4 regions of the Staphylococcus parequorum genome follow, and region 3 is predicted to be linked to each of the others. Evidence: riboswitches for the same ligand, from Rfam matches in the RefSeq annotation. Region 3 holds a riboswitch; each other region holds the start of a gene.

Region 1 (5,386 bases), 690 kb from region 3:
TCATTATAATTTTGCCTCCAACAAATAACTTAGCATAGATAGTTTAACATAATTAAAGGGAGAAGGATGAACGTGAAGTTTAAAGATAGCGAAAATGATGATGTGTTTTTATCATATAAAAATGACGAAAATCATGCTGATGGTAACCATGTCTTGATTATACCTATATTTCAAGGAGAGTTGCTGTTTACCAATCATAAATTGAGAGGTATAGAGTTTCCTGGTGGCAAAAAAGAAATAGGAGAATCCAGTGAGGTAGCAGCAGCTAGAGAATTATTTGAAGAAACAGGTGCAACGATAAAAAAGTGTAATTATATTGCGCAATATCGTGTAGAAAGACAAAATGGATTAAGCTTTACTAAAGATGTATTTATGGTTGTCGTTAAGGATGTAGCGCAACAAAACGACTATTTAGAAACAAATGGACCTTTATTTTATAATAATGTTTATGATATTCCAGAAGAACGTAAAAGCTATTTATTGAAAGATGCAGCAATTTTACAATGTTTAGAGAGAGTGATGGAGCTTGGATTTTATTCATAGAAAACGTATGCCAGTTGAATCATCAACACATTTTTTTGAAGAAGTCACATATCGTGTCGATGCGTTAAAAGTGCGTGGCCTCTTAATGGCACCTAAAGCTAATGTTGAAAGAATTGTAATTTATTTACGAGGTGGAAAAGGGCAAGTAGGTATGGTACGTACAGGACGTTTAATGCAATTTGCAGACGATCATACATTAGTTTTCGGTCCATATTATCGAGGGAATAATGGCAGTGAAGGAAAAGATGCATTTTACGGTGAGGATTTAAACGACGTTACTGTTGCTATTAGAATGTTAAACCAAATGTATCCAGAGGCACATATTCACATGATTGGATTTTCTAGAGGTGGTCTACAAGGATTATTAACATTTCAAGATTTACCAATATCTAGTTATATAATTTGGGGTGGCGTCTCTGATATATATTTAATGTATGAAGAGCGTGTAGACTTAAGAGGAATGCTTAAACGTATGATTGGTCATCCTAAAAAGAATGCTGAAGCGTATAGGCAACGAGATGCAGTTTCTCAAATTACTGAGGATAGCCCACCAATTTTAATAGTTCACGGTGGAAAAGATCATCAAGTTGGTATTCATCAAGCGTATTATTTAGCGGAACAATTAAATCGTATAGGTATGACTTATCGTACATTTTATCAAATGGAAGAAGGACATATTCCTAGACCTTTTGCATTAAAATCTACATTGTCGACCATCAAACAATGGATGACAGATGTTGAAGTCCAGCATATTAAACAAAATTATAATGAAAAATAAAAGACATGAACTACAATGCTTTCGTAGTTCATGCCTTTTTATTTATTTAACTTATTTGAAACCGCCATTGTTAGCTAAATCTTCTACTTCTGTACCAAATTTTTCGAAATTATGTTTAAAACGGTTAATTAAATCTTGGGCTTGCTCTCTATATGCTTCTGGCTTACTCCAAGCATTAATAGGGTTTAATAATGTCTGTGGTACACCTTCAATTTCTACTGGGATATCTAATCCGAACATATCATCTTTCATATATTCAATTTCACTTAATTGCCCAGTAATAGCTTGGTTTACCATTTGTCTTGTATAGTTAAGGCTAATGCGACGTCCGAGCCCATATTGGCCACCAGTCCAACCTGTATTAACTAGATAAACATCTACACCATGTTTATCAATTAAATTTCCTAATAAATCTGCATATACTTTTGCGTTGAGAGGTAAGAATGGTGAACCGAAACAAGTTGAAAATGATGGTTCTGGCTCTGTGACACCACGTTCTGTACCAGCTAATTTAGCTGTGAAACCACTAAGGAAATGGTACATCGCTTGATCTTTAGATAGTTTAGAAATAGGTGGTAATACACCAAAAGCATCAGCAGTTAAGAAAATAATTGTATTCGGATGTGCTGCTTTAGATGGTGTCACGATATTATCGATATGATCAATTGGGTAGGCAGCTCTAGTGTTTTCAGTGTAGTAGTTATCATCGAAGTCTACATCACCATCTTCATCGACAACTACGTTTTCTAAAATAGTACCATATTTAATTGCGTCGTAAATTTGCGGTTCTTTTTTATATGAAAGGTTAATTGCTTTAGCATAGCAGCCACCTTCAATATTGAAAATGCCGTTTTCATTCCAACCATGCTCATCATCACCAATCAGTTTGCGTGTTGGGTCAGCAGAAAGTGTTGTTTTACCTGTACCGGATAAACCGAAGAACAATGCTACATCACCTTTATCGCCAACGTTAGCCGAACAGTGCATGCTCATGATTTTATCTTTAGGGAGTAAGTAGTTCATTACTGAGAAAATTCCTTTTTTCATTTCTCCAGCATATTCAGTGCCACCAATCAATATCACTTTATGTTTGAAAGAGGTAATTATAAATGTTTCGGAGTTTGTGCCATCAACTTCAGGAACTGCTTTAAAAGAAGGTGCTGAAACAATAGTGAAATCTGATTTGATTTCGCTAGCTTCTTCTTTAGTACTTGGGCGAATGAACATATTTTGTGCGAATAAATTATGCCAAGCTAACTCATTAATGACAGTGAGTTTTAATTGTGAATCTTCATCACTACCTGCATAACCATTAAATACATAAAGTTCATCTTTTTTGTTTAAATGGGCTAAAACTTTATCATACAAATTTAAGAACGTTTCTTCTTCGATAGGTTGATTTATGTTTCCCCAATCGATGTCATCTCTATAAGATGGTTCATTTACAATAAACTTATCTTTTGGAGAACGACCTGTGTATTTACCTGTTTTAGCGTTAATTGCTCCAAGTTCAGTCAATGCACCTTCATCATTATTTAAAATTTTGTTATACAACTGTGTTGTAGATAGTTGAAATAATGATGATGGTTTCTCTAATATACTTTCAATCTTGCTTGTGTATGTGTATGTATCTACCGCCATACTAATCCCTCCAACGCTATTTAGTTAATGTAAGCCTTTACAATTAAAGAGTATAACACATATGAATTAATAGTCCACATCATATTAAAAGGAATTTTAGAAATTTTAAATAAATATTAATAATTGTTAAATTGACAATATATCATAGATTAGGTACTATAGGACTTAACGGATTCTCTTATCCTGAGTGGCGGAGGGACATGGACCCAATGAAGCCCAGCAACCTCTTCTTAATACGAAGAAAGGTGCCAAACCGTTTGCAGACATATATCGTCTGAACGATAAGAGCGAATGGACGTATAAGGGCCTTCTCTCTATTTAATATAGTGATGAAGGCCTTTTTTAATGAGCTCAACAGAGAGAGAATTTTCGTAATTTAAAACTAAAGGAGCAAATTATGACATACAATAGAAGATTATTCACTTCAGAATCTGTAACAGAAGGGCACCCGGACAAAATAGCGGATCAAGTATCTGATGCAATATTAGATGAGATTTTAAAAGACGATCCTAATGCAAGGGTCGCTTGTGAAACTACGGTAACTACTGGTATGGCGTTAATTTCAGGTGAAATATCTACAACAACTTACGTTGATATTCCAAAAGTAGTAAGAGAAACAATTAAAGAGATTGGTTACACACGTGCAAAATATGGGTATGACAGTCAAACCATGGCCGTATTAACTGCAATTGATGAGCAATCTCCTGACATCGCGCAAGGTGTTGACACAGCATTAGAGTATCGTGAAGATGCATCAGAAGAAGAAATTGAAGCAACTGGTGCTGGTGATCAAGGCTTAATGTTTGGTTATGCTACAAATGAAACGGATACGTATATGCCTTTACCAATCTTCTTATCACATCAACTTGCTAAGAAATTATCTGATGTACGAAAAGATGAAATATTAAAATATTTACGCCCAGATGGGAAAGTACAAGTAACGGTTGAATATGATGAACAGGATAAGCCGCAACGTATAGACACTATCGTTGTTTCTACGCAACATGCAGAAGATACTGAATTGCAACAAATACAAGATGACATTAAAGCGCACGTTATTTATCCAACAGTGCCTGAACATCTATTAGATGAAGATACTAAGTTTTATATTAATCCTACTGGTCGTTTTGTGATTGGTGGTCCTCAAGGAGATGCTGGACTTACTGGTCGTAAAATTATTGTAGACACATATGGTGGTTATGCACGTCATGGTGGCGGTTGTTTCAGTGGTAAGGACCCAACAAAAGTTGACCGTTCTGCTGCTTATGCTGCACGTTATGTAGCTAAAAATATTGTTGCGGCTAAATTAGCAGACAAATGTGAAGTACAATTAGCATATGCAATTGGTGTTGCTGAACCAGTTTCAATTTCTATTGATACATTTGGAACAAGTAGCGTAAGTGAAGATGAGTTAGTAGAAGCTGTACGCACGCATTTTGACTTAAGACCTGCTGGCATTATTAAAATGTTAGATTTAAAACATCCAATCTATAAACAAACAGCTGCCTATGGTCATTTTGGCCGTACAGATATCTTATTACCATGGGAAAAATTAGATAAAGTAAACCTATTAAAAGATTCTGTAGAAGCATAAAAAACTAAAATTTAATTTTCTGGACTTTTCTATCGAATGATGAGCTATTATCTATTATAATTAAGTTACTGAACACATAAAGGAGCGTTTTTGTTATGAATTCATTAGGGCCAATAGAAATTGGTTTAATCGTGGCAATCATCGTAGCAGTCATTTGTTTGATATTATTTATGCTTGCTTTAAAAAGTAAAAAGAAAGCGCAAAAAAACGCTGAAGAGCAGTATAAATCTAGAGAACAAAAATTAAGCGATGAGCATGAAGAAGAGTTGGAAAAGGAAAGAATAGAAAATAAAAAAACTGTAACGAAGCAAAAGGAAGAATATGCAGCTACAGTTAGTTCTAAAGATAGAGAAATTGATGCTTTAAAATTATTTTCTAAGAATCATAGTGAATATGTAACTGACATGAGATTGATTGGTATCCGTGAACGTCTTGTAAATGAAAAAAGAATACGTCCTGAAGATATGCACATTATGGCTAATATATTTTTACCTAGAAATGAATTTAGCGATGTTCAACGTATCAGTCATTTAGTACTGACACGTACTGGTTTATACATCATAGATTCTCAATTATTGAAAGGGCATGTTTATAATGGTGTTAGTGCAGCCCAATTCAAAGAACAACCAATGATGGAGCAGGTATTTAATACTTTAGATCTTGATAAGCATACACCACAAACACTTGTGTTAGATCAGAATGAAGATACGCAATCATTATCGTTTGTAAATTATACATCGCACTTAAATGAAATAGAAAAACTTGCCGGTGATATCCAAACAGAACTCAATTTAAAATTCACACCAACTACTATTTTATACTTCAATCCT
Region 2 (5,386 bases), 300 kb from region 3:
TGAAGCAGAGACCGTCTATTTGTATGGGACAGGCGTCGCGCAAATGAATGTCGCCCAAGAAGCGCAACGTATTTTGTTAACAATTCATAAAAATATTATTGTTTTACATGATGTACACGAATTTAAAATGGTCCTTAATAGAACAACACCTACAGATATTTTCTTCATTATTTCTCTTTCTGGTGAATCTCATCAATTAACAGATATCACCAACTTATTACAGTTACGTCAAAAGTATTTTTTCTCCATAACTACTTTAAATGATAATACACTTGCTCAAAAAGCTGATTATAATATTTATGTCTCTAGCAACACTTTTTATCTTGCTGACGGTATAGATTATTCAAGCTTTATAAGTTATCACATATTTTTCGAAACATTATTGCGTAAGTTTAACGAGCGCATAGAAAAAGGTGAAATTATTTCTTAATAATTCACAAACTTTATGCTGAGCTTATTACTATTGCAATACAACTAAGCATCTCTAAGTTCAAATATCAGTACACCACACCATTAACATCTACTTATGGCGTGGTGTTATTTTAATTTGTTCTACGGTATTTTCAACCTAATTTCATACGAGACGCCTGAGAGGAACAGCATGAACCGAAGACTATATACAAGCTGAGACCATGCCCTAGGCAAGCGAGTATGAAATATATATTGTACAGTAGAAGTTATACTTGGGCGAAAGCGCACAAAAAAACTGCCAACAAAGCGACAACTTTGCTAACAGTTTATATTCACAACATCTCATTACATGTTAAAGGTCTGATTCAAATTCTTCCAATACCACTTGTAATTTATCAAATAATATTTCAAAACCATGCGCAGTAGAATCATGATATTCTTTTTTCTTCTGCTTATATTCCAGTGTTGTATATCTACGTTCTTTTGGCACAAAAGCTTTATAATTAAAAATCATTTGTGTGATGCCCGCTTCTCTTTCGAATATTTCAATTTCAATTGTATCTTCAGAATCACTTAACTCTGGCATACCAATTGTCATGACGATATATTCATACGGTGTTAACGTAATAAAAGAACCTTTTACTACATTTTCTTTCCCTTTACGAACGTCAACTATTTCATAACTTCCATTTTGTTCAGCGTTAATATGAATTGATTTATTTGTTCTATCTGTTGTCATAAACCATTGTTTAAGAAAACGTTGATCTGTCCATGCTTGATATAATAATTCTGGTTCAACTTTAAATAGTCGTTCAAGTCGAATCTCAACGTATTCATTTTCAACATTATATTTACCCACGATTGTTCACCTACTTTCACTCTTAATTCTATTCTAACCTATTCTACAAGACTTCTAAACAATAATCATATGAATCATAAAATGTTCTAGTCTTTACTTTAAAACGATCAACTTCTATATTTTATCGTCAATAGTCAGTAAACGTCAAAATTTTAAACGTCACTTCCGTAAAAACATGTATTTAAGAACTTTTTATAAAATTACATTATATTCCAACATAATAAAAAGGGAGGTTCATCAGATACAAACAATGCACTGATTCTCCTTCCCTTTTAACCCCTTATTTTTTATTTAATCTTGGTAAGTTAAAGAAGATTGCAATCAAACCACAAACTCCTAAAATCATAGGATAAATAGAGTAAGGTAATAACTCAAATGGAGATATAGATGCCACACCTGCTGCTGCAATTAACTGTGGACTATAAGGTAAGAGTCCTTGGAAACAACTCGCAAACATATCCAAAATACTTGCAGATTTTCTTGGGTCTACATCGTATTCTTCCGAAATTTCTTTTGCTAGTGGACCAGCCATCAATATCGATATCGTATTATTCGCTGTTGAAATATCCGCTGCACTGACTAACCCAGCTATACCTAATTCTGCGCCACGTTTTGATTTCACTCTATTACGAACAAAGTGAAGTAACCATGTAATACCGCCGTTATGTTGAATAAGTGCTACAAGACCTCCGATAAGTAAGGCAATCATCGCTATATCTTCCATACCAATAATACCTTTTGAAATAGATCCTAATAATCCCGTCCAACCAAATGATCCATCTATAAGGCCAATTACTGCTGATAATGCGATACCACCTATAAGTACAATAATCACATTAATACCAATTAATGCTAATATCAGTACCATTAAATAAGGTAAGACTTTGATAATGTTATAGTCATAACTTTTAGTTGCATCAATTTGTGCTCCATTTGTTAAAAACCACAAAGCTATAATCGTAAATATAGCACCTGGCAACACAATTTTAATATTCACTTTAAATTTATCACTCATTTTTGTTTTTTGAGTACGTACAGCTGCGATTGTTGTATCTGAAATCATTGATAAATTATCACCAAACATTGCACCACCTACAACCGTAGCCATCGTAATAGCTGCTGAGACATCAGTTGCTTGACTCAATCCAAATCCAACAGGCGCTATTGCTGCTACTGTACCTACAGAGGTACCCATTGAAAGCGAAACAAACATACAAATAATAAATAAGCCTACGATAATTAAATTTTCTGGAATAAGTGACAATCCTAAATTAACTGTAGATTGCACGCCACCCATGTCTTCAGTAGTTTGAGAGAAGGCTCCAGCCAGTATAAAGATGAGCATCATTAAAATAATATTTGAATGACCCGCGCCTTTTGTGAAGACTTCCACTTTTTTATGAAACGTTTCTTTTCTATTTAAAATCAAAGCTACAATAGATGCTACTAAAATTGCTACATTTAAAGGCATTGTTGAAAAATCACCCGTACCAATACCTACACCTAAAAATAAGCCTACAAATACGAGCAATGGAATCAATGCCCAAGCGTTACCTTTCTTTATCTTCTCCATACAAAACCAACTTTCTATAAGGGTAAAAGCGTGAAATTTACTCATCGCTATTTCTTTGTTTTTCCTTTTTGAAAATAAAAAAACTCTTTTCTATTGAAGAAAAGAGTAAACGTTGTGTTTTCATTCTTATCTTCTAGCATACATTTATGCTACTGGAATTGGCACACGCATCATCATGTTGCCGAAGTATCGACGGGCCAGTCCCTCCACTTCTCTAGATAAGTTATTAAATTGTTCTATTACAGTACATTTTCAACTGTAATTCGTCAAATACTGATTTAGCTTAATACGTTAAAGCACGTTTGTCAACATTACTTTGCAATCATACGCTATATACAAAAAGTGCGACACCTTATTCAGTAGGTCGCACAATCGTAAATGTTTCTCCTAACGACGCATAGTCATTGCCGGCTAAGCGCGAGACAGCTGCTAATGCCTGAGCATCAATTTTACTATCTTCAAAGTATACATCATCATCGATATGGAACATAACGACTTCACCAATAATTAAATCAGAACCTTCTTGTGGATCGCCCAATGGAATAATTCTGTTTAATTTACATTCCATGCGGACTTTTGCTTGTTGTATCCCTGGGACAGAAACAAGTTCTGAATCAATACATGTTAAATTTGTTCTTTCTAGCTCATTACGCTTACGCTCTATTGGTGCTGCCGTTTTATTAACTTCTTCAACAATTGTTTCATCAGTAATATGAACGACAAATTCTTCGGTTTCTTCGATATTTACTGAGGTATCTTTTCGTTCACCTTCTGAACGGACCGTAGAAATCATAATCATTGGCGGTGCGCTATTCACTATATTAAAGAAACTGAATGGCGCTGCATTTAAATGACCTGATTTATCTTGAGAAGTAACAAATGCAATCGGTCTTGGAATTATACTCCCACTCAATAATTTATAATTTTGTTTTTTAGAGAGTGTATCTGCTTTAAATTGTTTCATATTTTATTACCATACCCTTCAAAAAATAAAAGCTAGATAATCTATAAGAGATTACTAACTTTTGATATCATTAGTCTAACTGAGTTCCGCCTGTTACACCATAAACTTGCCCAGTCGTATAACTCGACTCTTCAGCAGCTAAATGTACATATACTCCTGAAAGTTCAACAGGTTGCCCTGCTCTACCTAACACTTCTTTTTGACCAAATGTAGGTATCTTCGATTGTGGTTGTCCGCCAGATATTTGTAGGGGTGACCAAAATGGCCCAGGTGCTACACAATTCACACGAATACCTTTGGCACCTAATTCTTCTGATAAACTTTTAGTTAATGAAATGATTGCTGCTTTTGATGCTGCATAATCATGTAGGATAGGACTTGGATTATACCCTTGCACGGATGATGTTGTCGTAATTGTAGCACCCGGTTGTAAATAATCTAGTGCTTTTTGAACTGTCCAAAATATAGGATAAACGTTTGTTTCAAATGTTTCAGTAAATGAAGCTGTATCGAAACTTTTTAAATCATCTCTGTATTGTTGGTGTCCTGCTACAAGGGTTACATTATCTAAACCACCTAATTCATTATAAGCTTGCTCAACTAAATCATAGTTAAATTGTTCATTTCGGAGATCTCCTGGTATTAAAACAGCTTTTCTACCTGCTAATTCAATCACTTCTTGTACTTCTTCGGCGTCTGCTTGTTCTTCAGGAAGATAATTTATCGCTACATCTGCGCCTTCTTTCGCATACGCTATAGCAGCAGCTCTTCCAATGGCAGAATCTCCACCCGTCACTAACATTTTATAATCTGTTAATCTACCATAACCAATATATGAAGTTTCCCCACAATCTGGTTTAGGTTCTAATTCTTTTTGTAAACCAGGAAGCGTTTGTTCTTGTTTTGGAAAATCTTCATTTGAAAATTTTGTTCTTGGATCTTGGGCTGCCATAATACAACACTCCTTAAATAATTATTATATCTATACATTACCCAAATTTTATAGGAGTTAATACATATACAAAGTGTTTAACAACTTATACTTCGTTCAATAATTTTTGAACAAATGTAACAAAATACTCAGGCACTTTTTCTAGAATACGTTCATCTGGGTCATACTTAGGGTGATGTAAATCATATTCACTATTCGACCCAATGAATGCAAAGACACTTGGATATTTATTTGCAAAACCAGAAAAGTCTTCGCCAATTGTTAAAGGTTTATCCATAACTTCTACATTATATCCAACTTGTTTGGCTACTTCGATAGCGTCATTCGTTAATTTTTCATCGTTTTTAACGGCACCTGGTAAACGATGATATAGTGTTTCTATTTCGACATCAAAGGCTTCTGCAAGTCCACTTCCAATTGCTCTAAGTCGTTCTTCAATATAAACACGTTTATCTTCATCAAAGCTTCTCACAGTACCTTGGACGTACGCTTGATCAGCAATAACATTCCATGTATTGCCACTAGATACTTCACCTATAGTTACGACTGCGCTATCAAAAGCAGATAAATTTCTGCTTACAATCGATTGAACACTATTAATTAATTGTCCTAGAACGATGACAGGGT
Region 3 (5,386 bases):
AAAATCATAAGATGCTGTTTTTTGTTGAATATCATTATAATTACGAATTAAGTTAAGTGCTTGAGACACTGTATATTCTGCAATTGAATGTGGTGAATATGAAGGTACATTTGAAATAATCAAATTATATTTTTGAGCTAACTCTAAATCATAGCTATCAAAACCTGCACTTCGTTGCGCAATTTGTTTAATACCAAAATCATGTAATTTTTCGTATACTGCTTCATCTAATGAAATTTGCTGTGATAAAGATAAACCATCAAATCCTTCTACACGATCTACTGTATCTAAAGTAAGTAAATCTTTATCTAAATCCACCTCTACTTTGTTTGTTGTTGCCCATGCTTCTATGTAAGGAATATCTTCTTCACGCACGCCAAAAAGTTTGATTCTTGTCATCTAAATTCACTCCTATTTTATTATTGATAAAGATATTTAAGCGATTGAATACGTTCTGCTGCTTCCATCAATGCTTGATCATCAAGTGCCAATGAAATACGTACATAGTTACGCCCATGTTCACCAAAAGGTATGCCAGGTGCAACAAGTATAGATTGTTCTTGTAATAAATATTCAACAAACGCTTCGCCATCGTATTCAGATGGTGTTTTCAACCATAAGAAAATACCGCCCTTCATCGGTTCAAAAGGTATATCTACTGCTTTGAGTTTTGCTTCAAATTGGTTTCTACGTCTTTTAAATGTTTCGTTTTGTTCTTCTAAAAAATCATCATAATGATTCAGCGCGTAAGTAGCTGCATCTTGTAACGCACCGAACATACCAGCGTGTGTATGCGATTGATATTTCTTCAATGATTGAATCATGTCTTTATTCCCTACTGCAAAACCCACTCTGAATCCTGACATGTTGTAACCTTTAGATAGTGAAAAAATTTCTACGCCTAAATCTTTCGCACCTTCAGATTGAAGCAAACTTGGGTTCTTACCATCAAAACCAAATGCACTATATGCAAAATCATGAACAATTTTAGTTTTTGTATTTTTAAATTTTGCGACAGCTTCATCAAATACAGCCTTTGTAGCTACTGAACCCGTTGGATTATTAGGATATGTTAAATAAACTAGACGTGTATTAGCTAACACATCTTTATCTACTTTATCCCATTCAGGTAAATAATACGGCGCTTTAAGCACCAGTCGCTCAGGCTGCGCATCAGCCAACATCACACCTGCCAAATAATCCGTATAACCAGGATCTGGTAGTAATACATTTTCTCCCGGATTAACAATACATGTTGGGAGTGCTACTAAACCATTCTTCGTTCCATATAAAATACAAACCTCTTCTTCTTTATCTAATTCTACTTGGTACTGTCTTTCATAAAAATCTACAATTGCTTGTTTCAAGCTATCTTTACCATGAAATGCTACATACTTCTGATTCTCAGGAAGACGTATCGCATCGGCGAAACAATCAATAATACCTTTTGGCGTTTCGCCATCAGGGATACCGACTGCCATATTGATTAATGGTAAAGGCCCATGTTCAACCTTTTGCCCCATCGTTTTACCAAAGTAGCTATCGGGAATTTGTGCTAATCTATCTGAAATTGACATTAAAAAGTCCTCCTATATAAAAAAACTATATACCCAATGAAGTGGCATATAGTTTTCACATGTCACCTATCTATCAAGTCATGTCACTTGTTGGAAGTAGCACAGTACTTACGACATAAGTCTGCTGCTGAAGTCTCATAGGGCCAAATCCCTCAACTTCTCTGGATAAGTTTTCGTTTATTTAATTAGCTTTAATTTTATCAGAATATTCGCTCTTGTCAATAAACTTTAAAGTATATAAAAAAAGAGCGACTCTTGTGAGTCACTCTCTTGATTTACATCACTAAATTTTATGATTTAGCGATATAAATCCTACCACCAACCGTGTGATGAACGGAATGCTAATGCTGCATCAATTGAACCGTAACGTTCTTTAGCGTAATTTAACATACCTTTAGTTTGAGTAGATACTGAACCAGTACCCCATGATTCTTTAGTTTGACCTAAACCACTGTAACCAGCTGGGTTAACAGCATTTGGGTTACCGCTTGATTCAGGTAATACGATAGTATTCCACATAGCTTCTGTACCACCAGCAGCTAAGAATTGAGCTTTAACTGATCCACCTGTTGCAGCAGCTGAAGTTTTAGCAGCTTCGTAAGTTTTAGTAGTTGTACTTGTTTGTGTAGTTTCAACTTTTGTAGTAGTTGAAGCTTTAGGAGCTGCAACTGGTTTTACGTCAACATTACTTGATTGTTGTTGCGTACTTACTTCGCTTGTTGATTTTTCGTTCGAGTTAGTAGTTGCTTGCGCGCTAACGTCTTGAGTTGTATTTGTAGAAACGTTAGAAGATGCAGTTTGAGCACCTGCTACATCATATTCCCATGACCATGATTGACCATCTGAAGTGAATGTATATTCATAACCACCTAATACGAAATCATAGTTGTATGCACCTGCGTGTAATGGCTTTTCATTTAATTCTGCAGCACCACTTTGTGCTAATTCAGCTAAATGCGCTTTGTCGATGTTTTCTTCTGAAGCGTGAGCTTGATTGTTGTCTGCTGTTGCTGCGTATCCTGTTACACCTAATGCTACTGCTAATGATGATGCTAAAATTGTCTTCTTCATAATTAAAAAATCCTCCATTTAAATCTTTTTAAGTAAAATTATATTTTCGTTAATTAAATTATCCTATGTGCTTCAAGCAATTAATTTTTATGTATTATTTTTTCGCCACAAATAATATACCATAAATTTCGGTCAATTATATTACACTAAGATAACAAAACGTTACAGATAAAGCTTCTCTTTGTAACATTGAAATATAATCGTTTTGTTTTGTTACGCTCTAAACAAATAAAATATACTTTTCATATACCTCTAAATGTTATTATATTGCGCTTTATATCAATTTTCTTACGAATTTTTCATATAGTCTGAAATATTACAAATCCATCTACTGTTATCAAACTGTAAAATTAAAATTCGACATAAAATTTATAATTTGGGGCGAAACTTGCAATTAATTTTGTCGAAATATAAAAAAAGACCACTGTTATGTGGCCTTTTAGATTATCTAAATACATTTTTAAAAAATTAATTTGTATGTTAGTTTATTACAAATCATTACTCGCTTCATATTCAAAATATATAACCTCTTATGCTAAGAATTTATAAATATTACTATCATATAGTTTTAATACCTTCATATAGAAAAGATTAATTAAATACCCCATAATAAATGGAACTACAAAGAATGTGATAAATACAAGTAATAAATTCATTAATATCGAGTCTTCCATAAATTTAAAGGCACTAATGGGTCCTACAAGTCCGATAATACCAAATCCGGCAGATTCTTTTGTACCTTCTATACCAATAAGTCCACCTACAAATCCTGTGATAAGTGCATTTGTAAAAATCGGTAATAAAATAATAGGATGTCTTACCATATTCGGTATCATCATTTTAACGCCGCCTAGAAAAATTGTGATCGGCACGCCTGGTCTATTCATTTTCATTGTTCCTGCAACAAGTGCACCTTCACACGCTACGATACCAAGCGAAGCAGAACCAGCTGCTAAACCACTTATACCTATTGCTAGGGCTGTAGCAACGGTGGATATCGGTGAAATAATTATGAAACTGAATGCAAGTGCAATAAGCATAGACATTAATATAGGTTGTAATTCTGTAAATGAATTTACCAGATTACCTATACCTGTAGTAATCATTTGTACGTATGGCAGTATGAGTACGCCTATAAATGCAGCCAAGCCTCCAACAATTGTTGGTAAAATAATTAGCGTTAAACTACCAAAACGTTCTCCTACTATTAATATAAAAAACACTGCAATTGCCGCAGTAATCATTGTATTGATTAAATCCCCAACGCCTACAAGCGTCCATACACCATCATTGAATTGTGCAACGCCACTACCAACAAATGCCGAACTTGCAACTACTGCTGTAGCTAACGGCGTTAGATTGAAGCGCATTGCAATCAATGCTCCTACAAGAAGTGGTACTGTAAATTGTATACTTTCTACTACTTGTAACATGGTTTCGAATATTGGATGCGTTGGTGAAAGAAATTTAAACAGTTCACCTAAAATTGCATTTGGAATCAGACCTGCAACAATCGCTATTGCTACACCTGATAATACATTATTTATAAATTGTTTCGGACTGATTTTCATCATAGCAGTTCCTCCTAAGTTGTAATAATTACTAATATATCATATTATCTTAATTTTCAGAATATTACTTTTGTATTTAATTTTTTAAAATAAGCTGGTAAAACAGCAAATAAAAAGCCAACAGATAACGATTAAGTAATCTGTTGGCTTTTCATTATATATTTAATTGGTATCTTATGATTTTTAGTTTCTTCCATAATAGCTTTTATTTTTCCATTAATTCAGAAGTTATGACAAGACCTTGTGTTTCAGTTTCAAAAAATTCCAGCTTTTGCAATTTATTATTTTTTGGTAATAAACTATCGAATTGTTCCCAAATCCAAAAAGCGATATTTTCAGCAGTAGTATTCATATCCGGCAACGTTTGATTCACTAATTTTCCATCTAGATAAGGCGCAATTTCTTTTTTATATAACTTATCAACTTCATTAAAATCCATTGCTAGACCGTAATCATCAATTGCAGATAAAATTTCAATGTTAAATTTATATAAATGATGCTCTAAATCTTTGTGGAATTTTTCAGTGAAATAAATACGATTGTCACATGTGAATTCATAATAGTTTTTTATACATACATCGTTATCTCGATATTTGAATTGTTGAGGTGGTTGCACATTATCGAAATTTGTCATTAAACTCCCTCCTATTCTACGCTTTGTATCTATATACCCTTTCTCATTCTTCTATAATTAAAATAACTATGTTTTTCTCTATTCACTATAGGTAATTAAGTATTATAAGAGGTTTTTATTTATAGAAAGGATGAATGGTATGACTATTCACATTCAAAGAATTTATGATAATGAACAAAAAGATGGTGTACGTATACTTGTAGACCGAGTTTGGCCAAGAGGTGTATCTAAGGAAGATGCAAATTTAGATCATTGGTTAAAAGAACTTGCGCCTACATCTGAGTTAAGAAAATGGTTCGATCATGATCCTAAATTGTACGCCGCTTTCAAAGAAAAATATGAAAAAGAATTACGTGAAAATGACGATCAGCAAGCAGCATTTAACGAACTTAAAGAAATCATAGCAAATACTAAAAAAGATATTATTTTATTATTTGCAGCTAAAGATGAAGCGCATAACCAAGCTGTCGTACTTCAAGACTTGTTAAAATAAGGTGATGTTAGAAATGACCACATGGGATATTCATGTACAA
Region 4 (5,386 bases), 470 kb from region 3:
CAGAGATGCGTAAACTTGGAGATGAAATTAAAGTCTTAGATGACGATTTAAACCAAACAGACAGAGATCTTAATGATAAATTATCTCGTATTCCGAATATAATTCAAGATGATGTTCCTGTAGGCGCGTCAGATGAAGAAAACGTAGAACTTAAACGTTGGGGCACACCAAGAAACTTTGATTTTGAAGAAAAAGCACATTGGGATCTTGTAGAAGATTTAAAAATGGCTAACTTTGAACGTGGTGCTAAAGTATCAGGTGCTAGATTTGTCTTCTTAACTGGTGAAGGTGCACAATTAGAAAGAGCGTTAATGAACTATATGGTAACGAAACATACAACACAGCATGGTTATACAGAAATGATGGTACCACAATTAGTAAACGCTGATTCAATGTATGGAACAGGTCAATTACCTAAATTTGAAGAAGATTTATTCAAAATTGAAAAAGAAGGGCTGTACACAATTCCAACAGCTGAAGTACCGTTAACGAATTATTACCGTAATGAAATTATAGGTCCTGATGTCTTACCAGCTAAATTCACAGCACAATCAGCATGTTATCGTAGTGAAGCGGGTTCAGCCGGACGTGATACAAGAGGTCTGATTCGATTACATCAATTCGATAAAGTTGAAATGGTTCGTTTTGAAAAACCAGAAGATTCTTGGGATGCGCTTGAAGAAATGACAAATCATGCAGAAGCGATTTTAGAAGAACTTGTGCTACCTTATCGTCGTGTGAATCTGTGTACAGGTGACATTGGATTTGGAGCTAGTAAAACATATGACTTAGAAGTTTGGTTACCAAGCTATAATGATTATAAGGAAATTAGTTCATGTTCAAATATAACTGACTTCCAAGCGCGTCGTGCGAATATCCGTTTCAAACGTGATAAAAATGCTAAACCAGAATTAGTGCATACACTAAATGGTAGTGGGTTAGCAGTGGGACGTACATTTGCAGCAATCGTTGAAAACTATCAAAACGCAGATGGTTCTATTACAATACCTGATGCTTTAGTTCCATTTATGGGCGGTAAAACAGAGATCCGTCCTGTAAAATAAAATTAAATAAGTATGGCTAAAAGAGCGTAGCAAAGACCTTTGTTGCGCTCTTTATTTATATCGAGGTGGGGTAGGGGAGGGGTAAAATTAAGTGGATTTATAAAATTATGTAAGTAACATCAATGGTTTTTCATGTGAAAAATAACAGGTAAGTCTAAAATATTTCATAAGATTCAGAAAAGTTTAAAACGTTGATAAATAAGATTTTTAAAACAGAGGGTTGTCTTCCGTCACACAAACGGAATGCTAAAGTGATTGAATATAACGCCTAATTTATATTAAACTTAAGCTATTGTTTTTTAAAATTAAAAATGAAAGGAGTGAGGTAATGGAAGCGCATGTAACTTTTAAGCAAGGTGTGAAAGAATGTGTTCCTACATTATTAGGATACGCTGGGGTAGGGCTGTCTTTTGGAATTGTTGCTGTAGCCTCAGGATTTAGTTTGCTTGAAATTATCTTACTCTGCTTACTTGTATATGCTGGTGCTGCACAATTCATCATTTGTGCATTAGTCATCGCAGGTACACCGATTTCTGCGATTGTGTTAACAGCATTTATCGTAAATTCCAGAATGTTTCTACTAAGTATGACGCTTGCACCGAGTTACCAATCATACGGCTTATTAAATCGAATAGGACTTTCAACGCTTATTACAGATGAAACGTTTGGTGTAGCAATTACGCCACATCTTAAAGGAGAAAAAATTAACGATCGTTGGTTATATGGTTTAAATATCACAGCTTATTTGTTTTGGACATTTGCATGTGTTATTGGTGCTATATTTGGAAAATACATAAACAACCCAGAGACGTTAGGTTTAGATTTCGCTATTGCTGCGATGTTTATCTTTTTAGCTGTGTCACAGTTTGAATCAGTTCAACGCTCTCGCATCAAGACGTATTTTGTATTGATCATTACTGTAATTGTGATGATGCTTCTTCTAAGTCTCTTTATGCCGTCTTACGTGGCAATTATTCTTGCTTCTACGGTAGCAGCTGGACTCGGGGTGGTGATGGAACGATGACAACAACGACGCATATGCTTATTATTATTTTGCTTTGTGGTATTGTGACATGGTTTACACGGATTATACCGTTTTTACTTATATCTAAAATTAAACTATCTGAAAGAGTTGTAAAATGGTTGTCGTTTATACCAATCACGTTATTTACTGCTTTAGTTATTGATGGTTTGATTGAACAACAAGATGGCATGATGGGTTATAGCATTAATGTGCCGTTTCTAATTACGATGGTCCCGACAATAGTGATTGCAGTTATCACACGTAGTTTAACAATTACAATCATAGGTGGCATTATTATTATGGCTGCATTAAGATGGGTATTTTAATTATTTCATTGATGTAAATCATTTTATCCGTTAGAATGACAATAATTAGAAAATTCCGACATTTTTTAAAAATGAATGGATTGTTGGAACATCAATAGTAGTAATGTAGTGCAATACAATTAAAATAAATCTTATTTCGAGAAGCTAAGGGATTTGGCCCAATGATGCTTCAGCAACCGGCTAAATAAAGTACGGTGCTAAAACCAACGATATAGTCGAATGATAAGTAATTTTCAACTTCTTACTTATTGAATAGTGAGGAGTTTTTTTACTAAGTAGGAGGTAAGTCATGACGAATTATACGGTTGATACATTAGAATTAGGACCATTTACAACAGAGTCAGGAGAAACGATCTCAAACTTAAAATTACGTTACGAACATGTTGGATTGAAAGGTCAACCTCTTGTGGTCGTGTGTCATGCTTTGACAGGAAATCACTTAACATATGGCACAAATGAACAACCTGGATGGTGGAGAGGTATTATTGATGGTGGTTATATGCCGATTAATGATTATCAGTTTTTAACTTTCAATGTAATTGGTAGTCCATTTGGCTCTAGTTCTGCGCTTACGGATGAAGACTTCCCAGAACAACTGACTTTGCGTGATATTGTGCGTGCAATTGAATTAGGTATTGAGCATTTAGGCTTTGAACGTATTAATATACTTATAGGTGGCTCTTTAGGTGGCATGCAAGCAGTAGAGTTATTATATAACCGTAAATTTGAGGTTGATAAAGCAGTTATACTTGCTGCTACACAGAGAACATCTTCATATAGTCGTGCATTTAATGAAATTGCGAGACAAGCGATTCATTTAGACCATGAACAAGGTATGAGTATCGCAAGACAACTCGGCTTCTTAACATACCGTTCGTCTAAAAGTTATGAACAACGCTTCTCGCCAGATCAAGTGGTTGCATATCAAAGGCACCAAGGCGATAAGTTTATGAAACACTTTAGTTATGCATGTTATTTAACACTGCTTGACGTCTTAGACAGCCACGATGTGGATAGAGGGCGTGATGACGTGGACGAAGTGTTCAGCAGACTGGATACTAAGATTATGACAATGGGCTTTGCGGATGACTTACTTTATCCTGATGATCTTGTTTATGCAGTTGGCCAACGATTCAAATACCATAAACATTTCTTTGTACCTGACAATGTAGGGCATGATGGGTTTTTAGTTAATTTTAATGATTGGGCACCTAATTTATACCATTTCTTAAAGGTTTATAAAATCAAGCGTAAATGAGCGTGACTGTACTATAGAATGTTAAATTTAGGACGACACAGCAGAATCAGAATAACCAATAGGACCTACAAAGTAGACTGACTGCTTTGTAGGTCCTATTTTTTCTGGGAAAACACATGGAAATAGCTGTGATCTTGTGAAGTAATAGGGGATTTAGCTGTCTCAATATCAACTGAAAGGATGAATATTAGTTTATCTTCGAATAGTTGAATGTGTAGCGTATGTTTAACTTCTATAGAAATGAGTTGGCAATAATTGTATAAAAGTTTTAAAGAGGTTAAAATAAAAGTTATAGTCAAAAATAGTATGGGAGTGGCGAATTTGTTTTCAAAAATATATCCTAAGGCAACTATACTTAGTATAATCACGCTAGTCGTAGTAGCTTTAGCTTTACATATATTACCACCGCTTGGGCTTGTATTGAGTTTGTTTGCGACAATTCCAGGCATTATTTTATGGCATAAGTCTGTAGAATCATTTGGTTTAACAGCAGTCGTAACAGTTGTTTTAACAACTTTATTAGGTAATATATTCGTATTAAGTATCATGGTCCTCGTACTCTTAGTGAGTTTCGTTGTTGGCCAATTATTAAAAGAACGTACATCTAAAGAGCGTATACTTTATATTACAACTACATACGTGAGTATGATCTCGTTAATTGCATTTATGGCATTACAAACATTTGATAAAATACCAACATCAACAACATTAATGAAACCTGTGAAAGATCAAATACATTATTATATTTCTAATGCAGGTGTTGGTGCAGATTATAAACAAATGTTTGAAGAAACATTCCGTCAATTATCAGTTCAATTACCAAGTTATGTAATCATTGCAGTATTTATACTTATATTAATCAATTTACTAGTTACTTTTCCAATTTTACGTAAATTCAAAATTGCTACACCAATATTCAAACCATTATATGCGTGGCAAATGAAGCGTTCATTGCTATGGATGTATATGATTGTCCTACTTTGTGTTATGTTTACTGCCGAACCGAGTGCGTTCCAAAGTATCGTATTAAACTTCGAAATTGTGTTATCATTATGTATGTATATTCAGGGGTTAAGTGTGATTCACTTTTTCGGAAAGGCAAAATCAATGCCGCTCACACTTACTGTGATTTTAATGGCAATAGGGACAATTCTAATGCCACTTACACATATTGTAAGCCTCCTGGGTGTTATAGATTTATGTATTAACTTAAAACGTATCATTAAAAAATGATTTGAGGTGGAAAAATGAATCGTCAATCCACTAAAAAAGCCTTGCTCTTGCCATTTATCATAATGGCGCTCACAGCAATTGCGCTTGTTGTAATATGGTTCGTTTTCAACCAAATTATGGCAGGCATCGCTGCGATTGTCTTAGTGGTTATAATTATAGGGACAGTATTTTTGGTAAGACAAGCTTTACAAAAACTAGATAGCTATGTAGATGATCTGAGTGGTCATATTTCTGAAGGTAGCAACATCGCAATTAAGAATTTACCTATTGGGATGATTATCTTAGACGAAAATGAAAACATAGAGTGGATGAACCATTTTATGTCGGAACGATTAGATCGTAATGTCATTTCCGACCCAGTAAACGAAGTATATCCTAATATCTTAAAGCAATTAGAAAAAACACAAGAAATTGAAATTAAAGAAAATGAATACCATTATCGTGTTCGCTATTCTGAAAAAGAACATGTTTTATACTTCTT

The links. A riboswitch is a leader RNA that binds a small molecule or an ion and turns the genes downstream of it on or off. The one in region 3 is predicted to bind S-adenosylmethionine.
Region 1: it holds a riboswitch for S-adenosylmethionine, as region 3 does, so the genes downstream of both, metK (methionine adenosyltransferase) here and AAA453_RS03440 (aminotransferase class I/II-fold pyridoxal phosphate-dependent enzyme) in region 3, are expected to answer to the same signal.
Region 2: it holds a riboswitch for S-adenosylmethionine, as region 3 does, so the genes downstream of both, AAA453_RS04765 (Na+/H+ antiporter NhaC family protein) here and AAA453_RS03440 (aminotransferase class I/II-fold pyridoxal phosphate-dependent enzyme) in region 3, are expected to answer to the same signal.
Region 4: it holds a riboswitch for S-adenosylmethionine, as region 3 does, so the genes downstream of both, metX (homoserine O-acetyltransferase MetX) here and AAA453_RS03440 (aminotransferase class I/II-fold pyridoxal phosphate-dependent enzyme) in region 3, are expected to answer to the same signal.

Annotation. Positions count from the first base shown of each region.
Region 1 covers NZ_CP150682.1:1,427,828-1,433,213, forward strand. Annotated here, with positions in the region: gene yidD (membrane protein insertion efficiency factor YidD) at 1-4, opposite strand, end outside; gene ytkD (RNA deprotection pyrophosphohydrolase) at 67-543, shown strand; gene AAA453_RS06960 (alpha/beta hydrolase family protein) at 527-1,321, shown strand; gene pckA (phosphoenolpyruvate carboxykinase (ATP)) at 1,373-2,962, opposite strand; SAM riboswitch class I at 3,138-3,250, shown strand; gene metK (methionine adenosyltransferase) at 3,360-4,556, shown strand; gene AAA453_RS06975 (nuclease-related domain-containing protein) at 4,652-5,386, shown strand, end outside.
Region 2 covers NZ_CP150682.1:1,038,437-1,043,822, reverse strand. Annotated here, with positions in the region: gene AAA453_RS04775 (MurR/RpiR family transcriptional regulator) at 1-430, shown strand, start outside; gene AAA453_RS04770 (SRPBCC family protein) at 764-1,270, opposite strand; gene AAA453_RS04765 (Na+/H+ antiporter NhaC family protein) at 1,551-2,843, opposite strand; SAM riboswitch class I at 2,967-3,068, opposite strand; gene AAA453_RS04760 (flavin reductase family protein) at 3,196-3,807, opposite strand; gene AAA453_RS04755 (SDR family oxidoreductase) at 3,878-4,759, opposite strand; gene AAA453_RS04750 (amidohydrolase) at 4,845-5,386, opposite strand, start outside.
Region 3 covers NZ_CP150682.1:739,211-744,596, reverse strand. Annotated here, with positions in the region: gene AAA453_RS03445 (D-lactate dehydrogenase) at 1-399, opposite strand, end outside; gene AAA453_RS03440 (aminotransferase class I/II-fold pyridoxal phosphate-dependent enzyme) at 420-1,577, opposite strand; SAM riboswitch class I at 1,641-1,749, opposite strand; gene AAA453_RS03435 (transglycosylase) at 1,890-2,648, opposite strand; gene AAA453_RS03430 (PTS transporter subunit IIC) at 3,179-4,222, opposite strand; gene AAA453_RS03425 (6-pyruvoyl trahydropterin synthase family protein) at 4,425-4,853, opposite strand; gene AAA453_RS03420 (DUF488 domain-containing protein) at 4,993-5,346, shown strand; gene AAA453_RS03415 (DNA-3-methyladenine glycosylase family protein) at 5,360-5,386, shown strand, end outside.
Region 4 covers NZ_CP150682.1:268,275-273,660, forward strand. Annotated here, with positions in the region: gene serS (serine--tRNA ligase) at 1-1,064, shown strand, start outside; gene AAA453_RS01260 (AzlC family ABC transporter permease) at 1,393-2,088, shown strand; gene AAA453_RS01265 (AzlD domain-containing protein) at 2,085-2,414, shown strand; SAM riboswitch class I at 2,543-2,643, shown strand; gene metX (homoserine O-acetyltransferase MetX) at 2,704-3,672, shown strand; gene AAA453_RS01275 (DUF2232 domain-containing protein) at 3,979-4,905, shown strand; gene AAA453_RS01280 (DHH family phosphoesterase) at 4,920-5,386, shown strand, end outside.